Regions from separate parts of the Aminobacter sp. Piv2-1 genome, predicted to be linked through region 3. Evidence: predicted binding sites of a transcription regulator. Region 3 holds the regulator's gene; each other region holds the start of a gene.
The links. The regulator HrcA, encoded in region 3, represses chaperone genes, less so after heat shock. The targets are predictions, from matches to a motif close to GTTAGCACTCNCNNNNNGNGAGTGCTAAC.
Positions count from the first base shown of each region.

Region 1 (4,777 bases), on a different contig from region 3:
GAGGATGCCTGCGACTTTCTTCACGAGTGGCCCAAGCACCGCCGTGGCGCGATCTATGAAACGGCGACGCGGGCGTGCCACAGCGCGTTCGATGGCCTTGTGCCGCTGAAGGCGGCACGCGACGCGTTCGCCGGCTTTGCCCGTTCGGCGAAAATCCTCGAGGATGTCTCTATGGCGATGCCCTGGATGACCGGGGCGAAAGCCGGCGAGACTGGCGGTGTCGCCGCCTGACGCGACGAAGGGAGGATACGATGCTTTCTCAACCCTTCGAAAAGCCTGTCCGCGTGTGGGTCGGGCTCGGCTTTCCGCGCCAACTGAACTCGGTCGTGGACGCTTACCAGTTCGTCGTGGACTGGTGTGGAAACAGTCCGGAGCAAAGGGCGGCGATCCGCGCCTGCAAAGCCGCATTGGCTGGCGAAATCGACGCCGAGACAGCGCGCGGGATCCTGGTCCGGTTCGCCAGGAAGAAGGACATCCTGGCCGAGGACGGGACGATGCCGCCGGTGATGGACTCCGGACAATGGTTGCACGCCTGATCCGCAGCGCAATTTCGGGGCGGCGACCATGGTGTCGCCGCTCTCCGTTTCTCGGAACGAGCATGCGTAAAGATGCGCAGCGTGATATTGGAACGCGCGGCCTTTTCACTCGATCCGTTTGATCCTGCCTCTCGACAGCCGGAAAACGCCGTCGTGGCCGCCTTGCTTTACAAAATCGTCCTGCAACTCGCCCCAGGTGCCCAGAGGTTTGCCACAGTCATCACATCTGATTTCGGTGGACTCGGTGGCGTCGGCGGGAATGCGCAGCCGGATCGTCCCGCAATAGGGGCATTCGAGTTTATGATCCAGGTATTCCTGCATCGGTCCGGCCCTCGATTGGCCCCCACTCGCCGGGACCATATCGCGTCAATGCCCTGTTGAAAACCAAAAGGGTGTTTACGCCCGCGCGCCGGGGACTGCGGTTCCACCGGTAGTCGGCGAGAACTGGCCTTCAGCTTCACCCGATCATGGACGTTTCCGATGCCGCCGACACCTGCTGCGCCGCCAGATACATCAGCGCCGACGCGGCGGTGCGCCGGTTCCAGCCGGCGGACACGGCCATGTCCAGCAGGCCCGTCAGCAGCGGCTTCAATGCGCTGCGGCATTCTGTTTCGTAGGCGAGGAATTCGCTCGGTGAATGCGTCGGCGCGGGGATCGATCCGGTGTCGGTCATCGCGTTCATGATGGCCTTCCATTCTTTATGCGGTCGGAGGGTGCCCGCTCCCGATACCGGGAGCGAGCGCTTTGCCTGATGCGTCAGAAGTCCATGCCGGCGCCGGGGGGTATGGCGGGGGCGGCTTCCTTCTTCGGCTTCTCGGCCACCATTGCCTCGGTGGTCACCAGAAGGCCGGCGACCGAAGCGGCGTCCTGCAGCGCGGTGCGCACGACCTTGGCCGGATCGATCACGCCCTGCCTGTAGAGATCGCCATATTCGCCCGTCTGGGCATTCCAACCCCAGGCGAAGTCGGTCTTCTCCCGCAGCTTGCCGACGACGATCGAGCCTTCCGCGCCGGCGTTCTCGGCGATCTGGCGGGCAGGCGCCTCTATGGCGCGGCGCACGATGTCGATGCCGTATTTCTGGTCTGCATTGTCGGCCGCCAACGTGTCGAGCGCCTTAACGGTCCTGAGCAGGGCCACGCCGCCTCCGGGCAGGATGCCTTCTTCGACCGCCGCACGGGTGGCGTGCAGCGCGTCGTCGACGCGGTCCTTCTTCTCCTTGACCTCGACTTCCGTAGCGCCGCCGACTCGGATCACCGCGACGCCGCCGGCGAGCTTGGCCAGTCGCTCCTGGAGTTTCTCACGGTCGTAGTCGGAGGTGGTCTCCTCGATCTGGGCTTTGATCTGCGTGACGCGACCCTGGATTTCTTCCTTGCGGCCGGCTCCGTCGACGATGGTGGTGTTCTCTTTCTCGATCACCACCTTCTTGGCGCGGCCGAGCATCTGCAGTGTGACGTTCTCCAGCTTGATGCCGAGATCCTCGCTGATCGCCGTGCCGCCGGTGAGGATGGCGATGTCCTCCAGCATGGCCTTGCGGCGATCGCCGAAGCCCGGCGCTTTGACGGCCGCGACCTTGAGGCCGCCGCGCAGCTTGTTAACGACCAGCGTGGCGAGCGCCTCGCCCTCGACGTCCTCGGCAATGATCAGCAGCGGCTTGCCGGACTGCACCACGGCTTCGAGGACGGGAAGCATGGCCTGGAGATTGCCGAGCTTCTTTTCATGGATGAGCACATAGGGCTCCTCCAGTTCGACCCGCATCTTGTCCTGGTTGGTGATGAAGTACGGGCTGAGATAGCCGCGGTCGAACTGCATGCCTTCGACGACTTCCAGCTCGGTCTCGGCGGTCTTGGCTTCCTCGACCGTGATGACGCCCTCGTTGCCGACCTTCTGCATCGCCTCGGCAAGGAAACGCCCGATCTCGGCGTCGCCGTTTGCCGAGATGGTGCCGACCTGGGCGATCTCGTCGTTCTTCGTGATCTTGCGGGCATTGGCCTTCAGCTCGGCCACCACGGCGTCGACCGCCTTGTCGATGCCGCGCTTCAGGTCCATCGGATTCATGCCGGAGGCGACGGCCTTGGCGCCTTCCCTGACAATGGCCTGGGCGAGCACGGTCGCTGTGGTGGTGCCGTCGCCGGCCAGATCGTTGGTCTTCGAAGCCACTTCGCGCACCATCTGCGCGCCCATGTTCTCGAACTTGTCCTCCAGTTCGATTTCCTTCGCGACCGTCACGCCGTCCTTGGTGATGCGCGGCGCACCGAACGACTTGTCGATGACGACGTTGCGACCCTTGGGGCCGAGCGTCACCTTCACGGCATTGGCGAGAATATCGACGCCGCGCAGCATGCGCTCGCGCGCGTCGGAATGGAACTTCACTTCCTTGGCAGCCATTGGATCACTCCTTCGATAGGCAGCTTTCGTTGACTGGTTGATGTTGAAAGAAGCCGTCAGGCGGCCTTCTTCAGCGTGGCCGTCTCACCGATCACGCCCATCACGTCGCTTTCCTTCATGATGAGCAGGTCCTCACCGTTCAGCTTGATCTCGGTGCCGGACCACTTGCCGAACAGGATGCGGTCTCCGGCCTTGACGTCGAGTTCGACGAGCTTGCCGCTGTCGTCGCGCGCGCCGGGACCGACGGCGATGACCTCGCCCTCCTGCGGCTTTTCTTTGGCGGTGTCGGGAATGATGATGCCGCCGGCCGTTTTTTCATCGGCTTCGATGCGGCGGACCAGGATACGGTCGTGCAATGGACGGAACGTCATATCGTTCTCCTTCAGGACAAACAGATTGTTGAAGTTCCTCCACACCGGACCAGCAATATTGGACCGGTGCGGGGCTCGCGCGACCCTTTCGGCATCGCGCGCATATCGAGCTAGTTTTACGAATTTCCGGTTTCAAGAGGCTTCGCAAAAATTTTTGTCACTCGCACCGATCAAGTGCTAGTGCCATGAAAACACGCGGCTAATCGGAGTGCGGCAGCGCGTTTCCCGCTTGAATTTTCCGGCCGGTCGAACAAAATTATCGCAAGCTTCGCCATAGGTGAGGCTGTGAAGTCGAAACCTGTGCAAAGGAGCTTTTTGGAAAGACGGAGGATCAAGATGGACCGACAGAATCCCACACCGATTATTCCCTCTCTCGTTCCCGAAACATCCGACCTTGCGCTTGACCGGCTGCTGTCGCCGGCCAGGCATTTCAGGCATCCCGACGACGTCCTGAACGACGATGCGCTCGACATCCACTCGACATCCAGGAGAAGCGGGCGATCCTGTCGTCCTGGGCCTCCGATGCCTGCGCCGTCGAATCCGTCCCGGCGCTGCGTCGGCCGCCGGGGGCCGAGCAGCCGGTCTCCTTCGACCAGATCATGGACGCGCTATGCCGGCTCGACAGGGCGGCTGCGCCACCACGTTCGACAGGTGATCGACGGCACACTTCCGATCATCTGGATGCATGAAGGCCTGAGGCAGAGGAGACGCAAATGGTCACTGCGGTCAGCAGGGGATTCCGCCTGCAGATGGAAGGCTACGGCCTCACCACGGCCGAGATCCACTACCATCTTCCCGACCATCCGAGCCTGCTTCAGCTCTATGTCTGGCAGGAATACGATCTGGCGCCCCACTTTCCGGAACTGAAAGGCTTCCTCGGCTACTGGGAGCGCGAACTGGAGGGCGCGCTGCACTCGGTACGCGTCGCCCACCATCGCCTCATCGAACCCTCGGAATGGCGGGCCGTCGACGGTGTCATTGCCATCCACTGAGGCTCATCTCGGGCCGCAGGCCATTGATCACCCGTAGCGGGCGCGACTTACGAGGAGGCCGTACTTCCGACGACACCAGTCCGGCCCGCTTGGCTGCCTTGAGGAACGCCTTGCGCGCGTCGCGCGCGCTGCGCCAGCCATCCAGCGCATCGCGGCAGGCGCGTGCGGCAGCACGCCAGCTCCGTCCGCGCGCCCATTCCGGCCACTGCTGGTCCAGGCACTCCAGCGCCTCGAAGCTGCTGGCGACATTGCGCGAAGCGGTGGGGAATTCGAGGGTTACAGGTTCGGGAAACCGAACGTCGTTCATCACTTCCTCCGTTTTTGACGTCTTTTGCGAGCAAGCAATCAGATGGCGTCGGCGACGCGCATCTATGGTTGAGATGGGTGCGGCGCGCGGAACATCAAGACCGTGAGCCTTCATGCCGGCACCGGAACGCTCAATCGTCCTCATCGGCGTCCAGCAGCTCGATCAGTTCCGCGACGCGCGTGCCAG
Region 1 covers NZ_JARKMU010000012.1:136,143-140,919, forward strand. The annotation lists gene AmiPiv_RS20650 (DUF982 domain-containing protein) at 1-231, shown strand, start outside; gene AmiPiv_RS20655 (DUF982 domain-containing protein) at 252-536, shown strand; gene AmiPiv_RS20660 (hypothetical protein) at 642-857, opposite strand; gene AmiPiv_RS20665 (hypothetical protein) at 994-1,218, opposite strand; gene groL (chaperonin GroEL) at 1,293-2,921, opposite strand; gene groES (co-chaperone GroES) at 2,978-3,292, opposite strand; gene AmiPiv_RS20685 (usg protein) at 4,006-4,284, shown strand; gene AmiPiv_RS20690 (DUF982 domain-containing protein) at 4,268-4,591, opposite strand; gene AmiPiv_RS20695 (hypothetical protein) at 4,722-4,777, opposite strand, start outside.
Region 1: the regulator HrcA is predicted to act here: its motif matches at 3,446-3,474, upstream of groES (co-chaperone GroES).

Region 2 (4,777 bases), on a different contig from region 3:
GGCTCACGAATACTCAATGTCCTCGCCCGCTACCCAAGCCTCGCCGGCAAGAAGCGTCCATCTTGACCTGCGCGGCATGGTCGCCGCTGCCCTCTCATATGAGACGGTTGTCTTCGGCCGTCTGGCGGGCTCGACGGCGTGTGCCGTCGGTATCCGATTTGCGATGCCGTTCAGCCGCTGCCTTCCGGATCTGCTCGAAGCGATTGTCGTCGACGTGCTCAGGTGGTTGCTGCGGGTCCGGCTTTTTCACAAACGAGATTATGGTTCACGCTCCTTGGTCAGCGGATGAAGCGCTCCGGCGTTTGCCCGAGCGCCGTTTGGAAATCGGCTTCCCGTCAAGCCGAAAGAGCGGTGGCGCATGCCTGCGCACCCAACCTGTCTGGCGAAGTCTGCCCCGGCATCGTCGCCCAGCCGCCCGCTTCGACGAACTGACGCTTCTTGTAGCTGTCGGGTATCGCCTTGAACTCGGCAAGTTTCGCCGCGGCATCCGGCGCCGCGTTGAATCTTTCGACGCATATGGCGGATGCCAGTTCTCCGCGCGCCGTGTCGCCAGCCGCTTTCGCCATGGTTTGCGAAGTGCCGCCGGTGACCCAGCCGCCCCAGCTGAAGCCGACGACGATCGTGGCGATCACCGCCGCGATGCATGCCCAGACCAGAAGGGTCTTCGAAGGCTGGTAGTCTTCCCACCGACGGGAGAGAGATGGTTTCGTGGTGCTCTGTACGGCCATGGAGATTGTCCTTCCAGGTTGGAGTACGAATTGCTTTGTCCGGCCGCGCCGGCCGAACGGTTCAGGCACTGTTCTCAGTATCCCATTCCACCCATGCCGCCGTTGCCGGCCGCTGGCGCGGAATCCTTCGCAGGCGCGTCGGCAATCATTGCCTCTGCGGTGATCAGCAGCGCCGCGATCGAGCCGGCGTCCTGAAGTGCGGTTCTGACGACCTTTGCGGGATCGACGATGCCTGCTTTGATCATGTCGACATAGGTTTCGGTCTGGGCGTCGAAGCCCTGGTTGCGGTCCCTGCTGTCTGTGAGCTTGCCGACGACGATCGAGCCCTCGACGCCGGCGTTCTCGGCAATCTGACGGATCGGAGCTTCGAGGGCTCTCAGCACGATGGAGATGCCGGCGGTCACATCGTCATTGGCACCCTTAAGAGAGGCGAGCACTGCTCTCGCGCGCAGCAGCGCGACACCGCCGCCGGGTACGATGCCTTCCTCGACAGCAGCACGGGTGGCGTTCAGCGCATCGTCGATGCGGTCCTTCTTTTCCTTGACCTCGGTCTCGGTGGCGCCGCCGACGCGGATCACAGCGACGCCGCCGGCGAGCTTGGCCAGCCGCTCCTGCAGCTTCTCCTTGTCGTAATCGGAGGTCGTCTCCTCGATCTGCACCTTGATCTGGGCGATGCGTGCCGCGATGCCGGCCTTGTCGCCGGAGCCATCGATCACCGTGGTCGTGTCCTTCTCGATCACCACGCGCTTGGCGCGGCCGAGCATGTCGAGCGTGACATTCTCCAGCTTGATGCCTAGATCCTCGGAGATCATCTGGCCGGCGGTCAGCACCGCGATGTCCTCAAGCATGGCCTTGCGGCGGTCGCCGAAGCCGGGGGCCTTAACGGCGGCAACCTTTAGGCCGCCCCGCAATTTGTTGACGACGAGTGTGGCAAGCGCCTCACCCTCGACGTCCTCAGAAATGATGAGCAGGGGCTTGCCGCTCTGCACCACCGCCTCGAGGATCGGCAGCAACGCCTGCAGATTGCCGAGCTTCTTCTCGTGGATGAGGATGTAGGGGTCCTCCAGTTCGGCACGCATCTTCTCGGCATTGGTGACGAAGTAGGGCGAAAGATAACCGCGGTCGAACTGCATGCCCTCGACCACGTCGAGCTCAGTGTCGGCGGTTTTGGCTTCCTCGACCGTGATGACACCCTCGTTGCCGACTTTGTCCATCGCCTTGGCGATCATGTCGCCGATGGCGACGTCGCCATTGGCGGCAATCGTGCCGACCTGGGCGATCTCGCCCGAGGACTTGACCTTCTTCGATCGTGCCTGGATTTCCTTGACGACGGCTGCGACGCCGATATCGATACCGCGTTTCAGGTCCATCGGGTTCATGCCGGCGGCCACCAGCTTGGCGCCCTCGCGCAGGATGGAAGCGGCGAGCACCGTGGCGGTCGTGGTGCCGTCGCCGGCGAGATCGTTGGTCTTCGAAGCGACCTCGCGCACCATCTGAGCGCCCATGTTCTCGAACTTGTCGGCAAGCTCGATCTCCTTGGCGACGGTGACGCCGTCCTTGGTGATGCGCGGCGCGCCATAAGCCTTGTCGATGACGACGTTGCGGCCCTTGGGGCCGAGCGTCACCTTGACGGCGTTGTTGAGCAACTCGACACCGCGCAACATGCGGTCGCGAGCGTCGCCGGCGAATTTGATTTCTTTGGCAGACATGGTGTTCGTCCAGTTCGGTCTTGAGATGCGGGATCGAAGATCAGGCAGCCTACTTGGCGGCAGTACCAGTCTTCTCGACAATGCCCAGGATGTCGCTCTCCTTCATGATAAGGAGGTCTTCGCCGTCGATCCTGACCTCGGTCCCGGACCACTTGCCGAAAAGGATGAGGTCGCCGGCCTTGACGTCGAGAGGAACCACCTTGCCGCCTTCGTCGCGGGAACCGGGTCCGACGGCGGTCACCTCGCCTTCCTGTGGCTTCTCCTTCGCGGTGTCGGGAATGATGATCCCGCCTTTGGACTTGAGTTCGCCTTCCGCACGTCGAATGACGACGCGGTCATGGAGGGGCCGGAATTTCATGGGGTTCTTTCTGGGGCCGGCGCTTAGGGCGACCACTTCAGATACATAGCGACTCTGGCACTCGAATGATAGGAGTGCCAGAATTATTTCTTACGCTTGGAAATAATTTAACAATCGGAGTCTTGAACACATTCGAACGGAAAAACAAAATCTCCCGCGTTCAGAAATATTTTTCCGCCGTGTATTTATCACAACGCGAGGAAATAAATAAAAATGCAGATCGCCTTGCATAAAATACGATCTTCGCCCATATATGAATCTCGTTGATTTGGCCGATTTGGCTTCGCGGTGTCAGAGACTACGACCCGCCATTCACCACCGAATTCTCGATAGCGAATGCATCAAGCGCCGTTCCGGCGCACATATCGCTCTGTTCGAACATTGGAATGAACCCCGCCGCTGACCACGGATGTACTGGCAGCACGGAAGTTCGTTCCGGTTCGAATGGGATGATGCGGGAGGCGCGTGAGCGCTCTTCTGCGGAGGAATCGACCCATGACAACGCGCACTACGCAAACCGTCGTCCGGTTCACCGCACCCTTCATGCTGCCTGGCTTCGACGCCGCGCAGCCTGCCGGCGACTATCGCGTTGACCAGGATGAGGAACTGCTGGAGGTATCCTCCCGCCTCGCCTGGAGACGTGTAGGCGCCTTTATTCACCTGCCGGCCATCGGCATTGATGGCCATACACATCAGATGGCGCCGATCGATCCTGCCGATCTCGACGCCGCACTCGAAAAGGACCACCAACCGTCATGACTTCTACAAGCTTCATTCAACGCACCGCCCGCCAGTTCCGGCGTGAGGTCCCGACGCATCTTTTCGCGGTCGGGCAGTCCGTCAAGCTAAAGGGCGGTTTCCCGAGACTCGCTCTTGCCGGTGACATCTACCGCATCACCGGCACGCTGCCGCCGCGGGGAGATTCACTGCAGTACCGGATAAGCAACGACGACGAGCGTTATGAACGCGTGACGACTGAAGACAGCCTCGAGCCGGTCGACATATCGCAATCCGGCAGCGGCGCCACGCTCATCGAAAGGACGTTTGGACATGGCTAAAGGCCAGAAACGAAGCAACCGCGAGATCAGGAAGCCGAAGCAGGAGAAGGCCCCATCAAAGCCTGGAAACAGCTTCGGCAATCAGATCAAGGTTGCCGCGAACGCCAATGGACCTCGTGGCAAGGGCAATCCCTGAGTTCGTGCTGGCCGAAAGGATAGCGATGCAAATCGTGATCGAATTCTACCGCACTAGGGACACGGACGACGCGCACGCCGTTCTCGGTCACGAGACTGCGGAGGCAGCCAATCTCGACGACGCAATAGCGGTCGCGCGACTTCTCTCGCAAACGCTCAACATGCCGCAACGACCCGACGCCATGACGATTACTGACGCAGCCGGCGCGGTGCTCTATGCCGGCGCGCTCGGAGTTGACGTGCCCAACGAAGAGAGGACACGACACATGAACGCTCCCAACGACCACCCGGAACTGACACACAATCTCGCGGGCTCCGCCATCGACAGATGGGAAAACGAGGGCGGTGCGCACGGCCATGACTCCCCCGATCCTCACTATGGCCGCCGTGTCGAGGCGGACCGCTCCTGGACGGTCTACCATGTCTTCACCGGGGTTCCGGCCCGCATCGACGGCAGCACCATGATCGGATTAACTCAACGATCTGCCACCGACAGCATGCTGTCGCTCAATCGCCGCAACGAGGCGCACCGCCGAAATGGAGGCAGCCCGTGGGCAGGCATCCGCACCGCACAGCATACGGCAGAGGAATGCCGAAGGTGACGCTCGAATTTCCCAATCCGAGCCGCAGCTTCGACAAAGTGCGCAACGCCGTTCGCTTCATCGGACATGATGGCATGTTCGAGGTGCCATTCTTTGTCGAGACCGCAGCGCTGGCAAAACCCGGCAAGACGCAACTGTCCGAAGCCGACTCCCTGACGGCTTTCGATACGACGCGCAGTTCGATCCA
Region 2 covers NZ_JARKMU010000001.1:51,985-56,761, reverse strand. The annotation lists gene AmiPiv_RS00325 (hypothetical protein) at 1-66, shown strand, start outside; gene AmiPiv_RS00320 (hypothetical protein) at 336-728, opposite strand; gene groL (chaperonin GroEL) at 803-2,437, opposite strand; gene AmiPiv_RS00310 (co-chaperone GroES) at 2,487-2,795, opposite strand; gene AmiPiv_RS00305 (hypothetical protein) at 3,291-3,554, shown strand; gene AmiPiv_RS00300 (hypothetical protein) at 3,551-3,853, shown strand; gene AmiPiv_RS00295 (hypothetical protein) at 3,846-3,989, shown strand; gene AmiPiv_RS00290 (hypothetical protein) at 3,961-4,590, shown strand; gene AmiPiv_RS00285 (DUF1488 family protein) at 4,587-4,777, shown strand, end outside.
Region 2: the regulator HrcA is predicted to act here: its motif matches at 2,849-2,877, upstream of AmiPiv_RS00310 (co-chaperone GroES).

Region 3 (4,777 bases):
GCTGGCGATGACGATCTTCCTGTCGGCGAGTTCACGCATCAAAGTCCCCAGATTCTCGGTTCGGCGATCTCCAGCGAATTGCCGTCGGGATCGCGGAAATAGATGGAGCGGCCGCCGTTCGGCCACTCGAAATCGGCTTCGATGGCGATGCCTGCGCCTTCGAGCCGCTGCTTCCAGTCTTCGATCTCTTCAGCCGTGCCGGCAAAGCACAGATGCCCGTGACCGGTCGTGCCGTGCGGCGGCACCGGCAGCCTGGCGTCCGGCCTGGGCGGCTGGCGGGTGGCATCGGCGTTGAACAGCAGCAGCACGCCCTGGCCGCAGCGGAAGAACACGTGCCGGCCTTCCACCCTGGCGATCCGCTCGAGCCCCATCACCTCGCCGTAGAATTTCTCCGCGGCGTCGAGGTCGGCGACGTAGAGGGCGGATTCGAGGATGGCGGAGGGTTGCACCTAGACACCCCCCTCTGGCCTGCCGGCCATCTCCCCCGCAAGGGGGGAGATTGGCTGTGGCAGCCGCACCGCCTCAACGTCGAAATCGCAAGAGGATCGCCCGCAGTCGAGCTGCCGATCTCCCCCCTTGCGGGGGAGATGGCCGGCAGGCCAGAGGGGGGTGTCCACGTGCGACGTCATCGCCTTCGTTGCTTACGCCACCGCCATCTGCTGCAGGCTGACCAGCCGCGAGATGCCCTTGCGGGCGAGGCCCATCAGTTGCAGGAATTCTTCTTCCGAGAACGGCACGCCCTCGGCGGTGCCCTGGATCTCGACGATGCCGCCCTTGCCGGTCATGACGAAGTTGGCGTCGGTGCCGGCTGCGGAATCCTCGGGATAGTCGAGGTCGATCACCGCCTGGCCGTCATGGATGCCGCAGGAAATCGCCGCGACATGGTCCTTCAGCACCTTGTCGACGCTGACCATCTGGCGCGCTTCCATCCAGCGCAGGCAATCGTGAAGGGCAATCCAGGCGCCGGTGATCGACGCCGTGCGGGTGCCGCCATCGGCCTGGATCACGTCGCAGTCGACGGTGATCTGGCGCTCGCCCAGGGCCTGCATGTCGACCACGGCGCGCAAGGAGCGACCGATCAGCCGCTGGATCTCCAGCGTGCGGCCGCCCTGCTTGCCGGCCGATGCCTCGCGGCGCATGCGCTCGCCGGTCGAACGCGGCAGCATGCCGTATTCGGCCGTCACCCAGCCCTTGCCGGAATTGCGCATCCAGCCGGGCACCTTTTCCTCGAGGCTCGCCGTGCACAGCACATGCGTGTCGCCGAACTTGACCAGGCACGAGCCTTCGGCGTGCTTGGACACGTTGCGCTCGAAGGAGATGGCGCGCATTTCGTCGAACTGGCGTTTGGAGGGGCGCATGCGGGTTCTTTCTCAGGAATTTGGCAGATGTCGCCGGCTTGTAGCCCCATGCCCACAGGAGCGCAAAGGAAAACAGGCAAGCCGGGCAACGGTTGTGTTCGGGCCGGCGCTGTCTATATCATTCGAGGCGGAGACCAAGAAGAAGATGACCAAAGCGGTTACCGACCCCAGCCTGCAGTCCCTCGACATGCGCTCGCGCGACATCTTCCGGCGCATCGTCGAATCCTACCTGCGCGACGGCGAGCCGATGGGCTCTCGCAACCTGTCGCGCATGCTGCCCTCGTCGCTGTCGCCGGCCACCGTGCGCAACGTCATGAGCGACCTCGAACATCTCGGCCTCGTCTATGCGCCGCACATCTCCGCCGGCCGCCTGCCGACGCAGAAGGGCCTCAGGTTCTTCGTCGACGCCTTCATGGAACTGGGCGACCTCTCCGACGAGGAACGCCGCACCATCGACGCCCAGGTCAAGGCCTCGGGCGACGGCGCCTCGCTCGAGCACATGCTGACCGAGGCGAGCCAGATGCTGTCGGGCCTGTCGCGCGGCGCGGGCCTCGTGCTCGCCACCAAGAACGAGGTGCCGCTCAAGCACATCGAGTTCATCCAGCTGGAGCCGTCGCGGGCGCTCGTGGTGCTGGTGTCGCAGAACGGCGACGTCGAGAACCGTGTCGTCGAGCTGCCGCTGGGCGTCACGCTGTCCCAGCTCCAGGAGGCCACCAACTTCCTCAATGCCCATATCCGCGGCCGCACGCTGGCCGAGGCGCGCACCGAGATCGCCCGCCTCAAGGACGAGACCAAGGCGGCGCTCGACACGCTGTCGCAGCAGCTGGTCGAGAAGGGCCTCGCCGTCTGGGCCGGGGCCGACAGCGGCCTGCCGGCCCGCCTCATCGTGCGCGGCCGCGCCAACCTGCTCGAAAACGTCACCGCCCAGGCCGACATCGAGCTGCTCAAGCACCTGTTCGAGGACATGGAGACCCAGGACGGGCTGATCCAGCTGCTCGACCTCGCCGAGGAAGGTTCGGGCGTGCGCATCTTCATCGGCTCCGAGAACCGGCTGTTCTCGCTTTCGGGCTCGTCGCTGGTGGTGGCGCCCTACCGCGACAAGGACGCCCGCGTCGTCGGCGCGCTCGGCGTCATCGGCCCGACCCGGCTCAACTATGCGCGAATCGTGCCGATGGTGGACTATACGGCGCAGCTTATTTCGCGCATGCTGAGATAGCCGCACAGCCAGGGGAGACCCAGATGGCGCTCGAACAGATCAAGGCCCAGATCGCGGTCCTGTTTCAGGAGATGGTCAACCAGCCCGAGGACGCCCACGAACTGCAGGAGCAGATCCGCGAGAAGCTCGCCGAGCTGCGCGCGCAAGGCCTGCCGCTGCCGCAGGACCTGGTGGAACTCGAACGGCGTCTCGACGCCGACCTTTCATAGCGGCCCAAGCTTCACTTCACGAAGCGCCGGACCACAACCCGGCGCAAGATCAAGCTTCTACGCGAGCCCAGTCAGCCGAACTTGCGCTGGGCATCGAGCGCGAGCCCCATCCCGACGGAGCCGAAGGCATCACCCTGGACGACCTTGGCGCCGGGGACCAACTCGAGGATGCTCTGGCGCGCCAGCGGGATGGCGGTCGAGCCGCCGGTGAGGAAGACGGCGGTGATGTCCTCGGCGCGCACGCCAGCCTCGGCCAGCGTGTCGGCGACGGTGGCGGTGACGCGGCCGACCTCGGCGCGGATGGTGTCCTCCAGCTGCCCGCGGGTGAAGGAAGCGGAGAAGTGAGCACCCGGCAGATCGACCCCGACGGTGGCGCGGTCGGCGTCGGTGAGTTCGATCTTGGCCTTTTCGACCCGGGTGGCGAGCGCGTGGCCGAAACGCTGCTCGACCACCTCGATCATGCGGTCGACGAGGTCGGGCCTGGCCGCCTCGAAGCGGATCTGGCGCAGGTCGAGCTTGGCCTTGGGCGTGTAGAGCAGGTTGATGCGCTGCCACGTTGCCAGGTCGATGAAGTAGCCGGCCGGCAGGTTGCGCTTGCCGTCCTTGGTCGGCGACAGGTAGCCGAGCTCGGGCATGACATGGGCGATCGAGAGCAGGCGGTCGAAATCGGTACCGCCGATGTGGACGCCGCGGTTGGCGAGGATGTCGGCCTTGCGGTCAGGGGCGGCCGCGCGCTCGGGCGAGACGCGGACGATGGAGAAGTCGGAGGTGCCGCCGCCCATGTCGACGATCAGCGCCAGTTCCTCGCCGGTGACGGTGCGCTCGTAGTCGAGGGCGGCCGCGATCGGCTCGAACTGGAAGTCGATGTGCTTGAAGCCCTGCTTGCGGGCGGCCTTTTCGAGCTCGCCCTGGGCCGCGGCGTCGGCCTCGGCATCCTCGTCGACGAACTGGACGGGGCGGCCGAGCACGACGTTCTCGACCGCTTCGCCGACATGGCCTTCGAGCTTGTCCTTGAGGTGGCCGACGAACATGCCGATGATGTCGGTGAAGGCGATCTGGCGCGCCTTGATGCGGGTCTTCTCGTGCACCAGGGACGAGCCGAGCACGCTCTTCAGTGCGCGCATCAGGCGGCCCTCGGCGCCGTCGGTGTACTCGCCGATGGCCCGGCGGCCCATGGCGGTGTTGTCGTCCTCGAAATTGAAGAAGATGGCCGACGGCAGGGTGACGCTCTCGCCCTCGAGCGCGACGAGGCGCGGCCGACCGTTCTCGATGACGCCGACGGTGGAATTGGAAGTGCCGAAGTCTATGCCGCCGTAAGCCGGTCGCATCTGAATATCCTGAATTTTGCTGCGTATGGTCGGCGGCGCTCGAAAGGTCGGGCCGCGGCGGGACCGTGCGCGTACACGAGCAAGCGTGACATGTCGATGACCGAAACGGCGATTCCTGCAAAATGTGATCGCTGGCCCAAGCGACGCGACATTTCCTGGAAACGGCATTTGTGTCATTGAGCCGGCGATCAACCGACAACCAGGCTGCTCCGATGACGCTTGCAGGATTTCTCGCCTATAGCGGCGCGCTCGCCATTGCCGCGGCCATTCCCGGCCCCGGCGTGACCGCACTCGTGGCACGGGCGCTCGGCTCGGGCTTCCGCTCGTCGCTCGCCATGTCGCTCGGGCTGGTGCTGGGCGACCTGACCTATCTCACCGCCGTGGTGCTGGGGCTCGCCATGGTGGCGCAGACCTTCGGCATGGTATTCCTGGCGATCAAGTGGCTCGGCGTCGCCTATCTCGCCTGGCTCGCCTGGAGCTTCTGGAACAGCGGCATCACGCCCGAGACGATCGAGGCGAAGAAGGGCAAGGACGGTTTCCTCCCCAGCCTGCTGGCCGGGCTGACGCTGACGCTCGGCAACCCCAAGACGATGATCTTCTACCTGGCGATCACGCCGACGGTGATCGACCTGAGATCGGTGACGCTGGCCGACTACGGCGTCCTCG
Region 3 covers NZ_JARKMU010000002.1:89,867-94,643, reverse strand. The annotation lists gene rdgB (RdgB/HAM1 family non-canonical purine NTP pyrophosphatase) at 1-39, opposite strand, end outside; gene AmiPiv_RS04250 (VOC family protein) at 39-449, opposite strand; gene rph (ribonuclease PH) at 642-1,358, opposite strand; gene hrcA (heat-inducible transcriptional repressor HrcA) at 1,504-2,574, shown strand; gene AmiPiv_RS04235 (hypothetical protein) at 2,598-2,783, shown strand; gene AmiPiv_RS04230 (Hsp70 family protein) at 2,855-4,111, opposite strand; gene AmiPiv_RS04225 (LysE family translocator) at 4,324-4,777, shown strand, end outside.

Region 4 (4,777 bases), on a different contig from region 3:
CTGCGCCAGGCTGAACGCGGCCTTGTCGCGCGCCGCCTGCGCCGACAGCACGGTCGGGTGCTGTTCGGTTGGAATATCCGGGTTGCCGCCCAACGCCGCCTTGGCGCTGACGATGCCCTGGAGGGCGGCGCCGTGCTGCTCCTTGGCCTTGTCGAGGTCCATGCGCGCCTCGTCGAGCGCGGATTGGGCGTTAACTCCCTTGCGGACGAGATCGTTGCTGCGGTCGAACTGTGACTGGGCGTAGTCGAGCGCGCTGGCGGCGACGCGCTCCTGCGCCGTCGCCTGGCTGTAGGCGGCCCGCAGCTGCTCGACGTTGAGCCGTGCCGCGGCAAGGGCCGCATCGGCCTGGGCGAGCGCGATCCGGTACGGCTCCGGATCGACCTCGAAGAGGATGTCGCCGGCCTTGACCGACGCATTGTCCGCCACGCCGACCTTGACGATGCGCCCGGCGGCCTCAGAAGCAATGCTCACCTTGGCCTGGCGCAGGTTGGCGTTCTCGGTCTCCTGGTAGCGCCCGCCGGTCACCCAGTAGTACCCGCCGGCGGCGACAAGCGCCAAGGGCAGCGCCGCCATGGCGAGGAAGCGGCCGCGATTGCGGCGCGCGGGTGCCGCAGGCTGCGGCTGGCTCGCCGGGCTTTCGAGTTCCGTCTTCTGGCTGTTCTCGTTCACTTTTGCCACCGCGTTCATTTCTTCGCCTCTCTCGTGCAATTCGCTTCGCCGGCTTCGTGGGCAGCCAGGTTGTCGACGACCGTGCGCAGGCCGTGGACCATTGCCAGTCGCTCTTCCTGGGAAAGCCCTGCCAGCGCGAGCTCGTACACCTCGCCGGCAACCGCCTTCACCTTGGCAAAGGCATCGCGCGCCTTGTCGGTCGGGAAGATCATGCGTACCCGCCTATCGGCCGTTGCCTGCCGGCGCTCGATCCAGCCGCCCTCCTCCATTCGGTCCAGCAGGCGCGACACGCTGATCGGCTCGATCTCGAGGAGTTCGGCGAGGCGAGCCTGCGCCACCCCCTCCTCCTTGACCAACCTGACAAGCAAGCGCCACTGCGCCGCCGACAGGCCGTATTCGCTGCCGCGCTGCTCGAAGCAGCGCCGCATCAGGCGCGCCGCGTCGTGAATGAGGAAACCCAATCTTTCGATGCCGTCCGTTTTCATGAGCGCCATATATTATAAGCATGCTTATCTTTCAAGCACCGATTGAACTCCGACACACCGTTTTGTGAACCCTGTGCGACAGGTTGCCCCCTGTGGACGTGATTAAGATGCCGTTAATCCTCCTCCACGATCCTTTTCGCAGGCGGGCCAGCCGCAGGAGCCAGGAATGCAGGCGCCAATCATCAACAGACGGGCAATACTCGGTGGCATGGCGGCGATCGGCCTGGTGCTGCCCACGCGCCTGATGGCCGGGCAGTTGCCGTCCGTGGAAGAAGTCGCCTTCGATCCCGAAATTCCCGTCCTCGGCAATCCCGAGGGCGACGTCACGATCGTCGAGTACACGGACTATCAGTGCCCGTACTGCAAGCTCAGCTACATCGAGATGATGAAGGTGATGGCCGAAGACCCGGATATTCGCGTCGTCATGCGCGACTGGCCTATCTTCGGACAGGTATCGCGCAACGCGGCCCTCCTCACGCTCGCCGCGAACAGCCAGGGCCGCTACGCCGAAGCCTTCCACACCCTGATGACCAACCGCGAGCGCCTGTCGTTCAAGCGCACGGCGCAGTTGCTGCAGGAAGTCGGGGTCGACATGGAACTGGCCCGGCAGGAAATCGCAACCAGGGGAGACAGCTTCGTCGGCATCCTGTCGCGCACCGAAGCCCAGGCCAAGGCCTTTGAGTTGCCGGGAACTCCGGGCTTCCTCATCGGCACCGCCCTCTATAAACGCGGAATGACGGCCGACGACTTCCGCAAAGCGGTCGCCGCGGCAAGGGCGGCCGCCAGGGCATAATACCCAAAGAATCATCTCGCCGCGCGACTGCCGTTCCCTTGACTCGCAAATGGCGAAAGACTATCTCACCGCCACGCTAGCACTCACCAATAGCGAGTGCTAACGGGGTCCGGTTGCGCCGGACGGAGGCATTCTCTCACCTTTTCACCGAGGAAGTTCAAATGGCAAAGTCGAAGTTCCGCCCGCTTCATGACCGCGTGGTCGTTCGCAGGGTCGAATCCGAAGAGAAGACCAAGGGTGGTATCATCATCCCCGACACCGCCAAGGAAAAGCCGCAGGAAGGCGAAGTGATCGCCGTGGGCTCGGGCGCTCGCGACGAGAGCGGCAAGCTGGTCCCGCTGGACGTCAAGGCAGGCGACCGCGTCCTGTTCGGCAAGTGGTCCGGCACCGAAGTGAAGCTCAATGGCGAAGACCTTCTGATCATGAAGGAATCCGACATCATGGGCATCATCGGCTGATCCAGCCGACCCATCCAATCTGAAATTCGGGCCCTTGCCAAAGGGAACCCAACCAGGAGCTAAACATGGCTGCCAAGGAAGTAAAATTCTCCCGCGACGCCCGTGAGCGCATGCTTGCCGGTGTCAACATCCTCGCCGACGCGGTGAAGGTGACCCTCGGCCCGAAGGGCCGCAACGTCGTGATCGACAAGTCGTTCGGCGCCCCGCGCATCACCAAGGACGGCGTCACCGTCGCCAAGGAGATCGAACTGGCCGACAAGTTCGAGAACATGGGCGCCCAGATGGTCCGCGAAGTCGCTTCGAAGACCAACGACATCGCCGGTGACGGCACCACCACCGCCACCGTTCTCGCCCAGGCCATCGTCCAGGAAGGCGCCAAGGCTGTTGCAGCCGGCATGAACCCGATGGACCTCAAGCGCGGCATCGACCTGGCCGTCGCCGAAGTCGTCACCGACCTCGTCAAGAAGGCCAAGAAGATCAAGACCTCGGAAGAAGTCGCCCAGGTCGGCACCATTTCGGCCAACGGCGAAAAGGCCATCGGCGAGATGATCGCCGAGGCCATGCAGAAGGTCGGCAACGAAGGCGTCATCACCGTCGAGGAAGCCAAGACCGCCGAGACCGAACTCGAAGTCGTCGAAGGCATGCAGTTCGACCGCGGCTACCTGTCGCCCTACTTCGTTACCAACCCCGACAAGATGGTTGCTGACCTCGAGGACGCCTACATCCTGCTCCACGAGAAGAAGCTGTCGAACCTCCAGGCCATGCTGCCGGTCCTCGAGGCCGTCGTGCAGACCTCGAAGCCGCTGCTCATCATCTCGGAAGACGTCGAAGGCGAGGCCCTGGCCACGCTCGTCGTCAACAAGCTGCGTGGCGGCCTGAAGATCGCTGCCGTCAAGGCTCCGGGCTTCGGCGATCGCCGCAAGGCCATGCTGGAAGACATCGCCATCCTGACCGGTGGCCAGGTCATCTCCGAAGACCTCGGCATCAAGCTCGAGAACGTCGGCCTCAACATGCTCGGCCGCGCCAAGAAGGTGTCGATCTCCAAGGAGAACACCACCATCGTCGACGGCGCCGGCAAGAAGGCCGAGATCCAGGGCCGCGTCGCCCAGATCAAGCAGCAGATCGAAGAGACCACTTCGGACTACGACAAGGAGAAGCTCCAGGAGCGTCTCGCCAAGCTGGCTGGCGGCGTTGCCGTCATCCGCGTCGGCGGCGCGACCGAGATCGAGGTCAAGGAAAAGAAGGACCGCGTCGACGACGCCCTGAACGCGACCCGCGCTGCCGTTGAAGAAGGCATCGTCCCGGGCGGCGGCACGGCTCTGCTGCGTTCGTCTTCGGTCATCAAGGCCAAGGGCGAGAACCCAGACCAGGAAGCCGGCATCAACATCGTCCGCCGCGCCCTTCAGGCTCCGGTTCGCCAGATCGCTGCCAACGCCGGCGCTGAAGCGTCGATCGTCGCCGGCAAGATCCTCGAGAACAAGAGCGTCACCTTCGGCTACAACGCCCAGACCGGCGAGTTCGGCGACATGATCGCCATGGGCATCGTCGATCCGGTCAAGGTCGTCCGCACGGCCCTGCAGGACGCCGCTTCGGTCGCCGGCCTGCTGGTCACCACCGAGGCCATGATCGCCGAGGCTCCGAAGAAGGACTCCCCGATGCCGGCTATGCCCGGCGGCGGCATGGGCGGCATGGGTGGCATGGACTTCTAAGTCCAGCTTCCAGAAGCTTACGGAAAGGGCGCCTTCGGGCGCCCTTTTCTGTTTGGAGCTAGCGTGTCCGAGCCTTACCCGGCGCGCAGGACCGAAACGCCACCGTCAACGAAGGCCGCGATACGCTCGTCGACAACGTTTCCCTCGACTATCAGCGTCGTCAGGTCGCCGAGCACGCCGACCTGGAATGGCGACACGGCGCCCAGCTTGTCGCTGGTCGCAAGCACCGCCGTTTCGGCGGTGCACGACATCAGTTGCCGCTTGATCGCTGCCTCCTCCATGTCCCCCGTGGTCAGCCCCTGGGTCGCATGCACGCCCGTGACCCCGAGGAAAAACAGATCGGCGCGGATCCGCGAAATCGCTTCGGCCGCTAGTGCTCCGACCGCCACCATCGAGTGACGGAAGAGCTTTCCGCCGATGATGACGACGTCGACATGTGGCTTGTCCTCCAGCGCCACGGCGATGGTCGGGCTGTGGGTGATTGCCGTGAAGCGCGCCTGGGCCGGCAGGTGCCGGATGATCTCCAGGTTCGACGTGCCGCCGTCGAACACCACCGTCATGCCATCCCCGATCATCGCAGCGCCAGCCTTGCCGAGGGCCGACTTGGCGTCCATCGCCATGGTCCGGCGTTCAGCGATCGGGACCGCCGTTGGCGATACCGGC
Region 4 covers NZ_JARKMU010000001.1:686,294-691,070, reverse strand. The annotation lists gene AmiPiv_RS03340 (HlyD family secretion protein) at 1-687, opposite strand, end outside; gene AmiPiv_RS03335 (MarR family winged helix-turn-helix transcriptional regulator) at 684-1,154, opposite strand; gene AmiPiv_RS03330 (DsbA family protein) at 1,321-1,947, shown strand; gene groES (co-chaperone GroES) at 2,109-2,405, shown strand; gene groL (chaperonin GroEL) at 2,471-4,114, shown strand; gene AmiPiv_RS03315 (DeoR/GlpR family DNA-binding transcription regulator) at 4,189-4,777, opposite strand, start outside.
Region 4: the regulator HrcA is predicted to act here: its motif matches at 2,023-2,051, upstream of groES (co-chaperone GroES).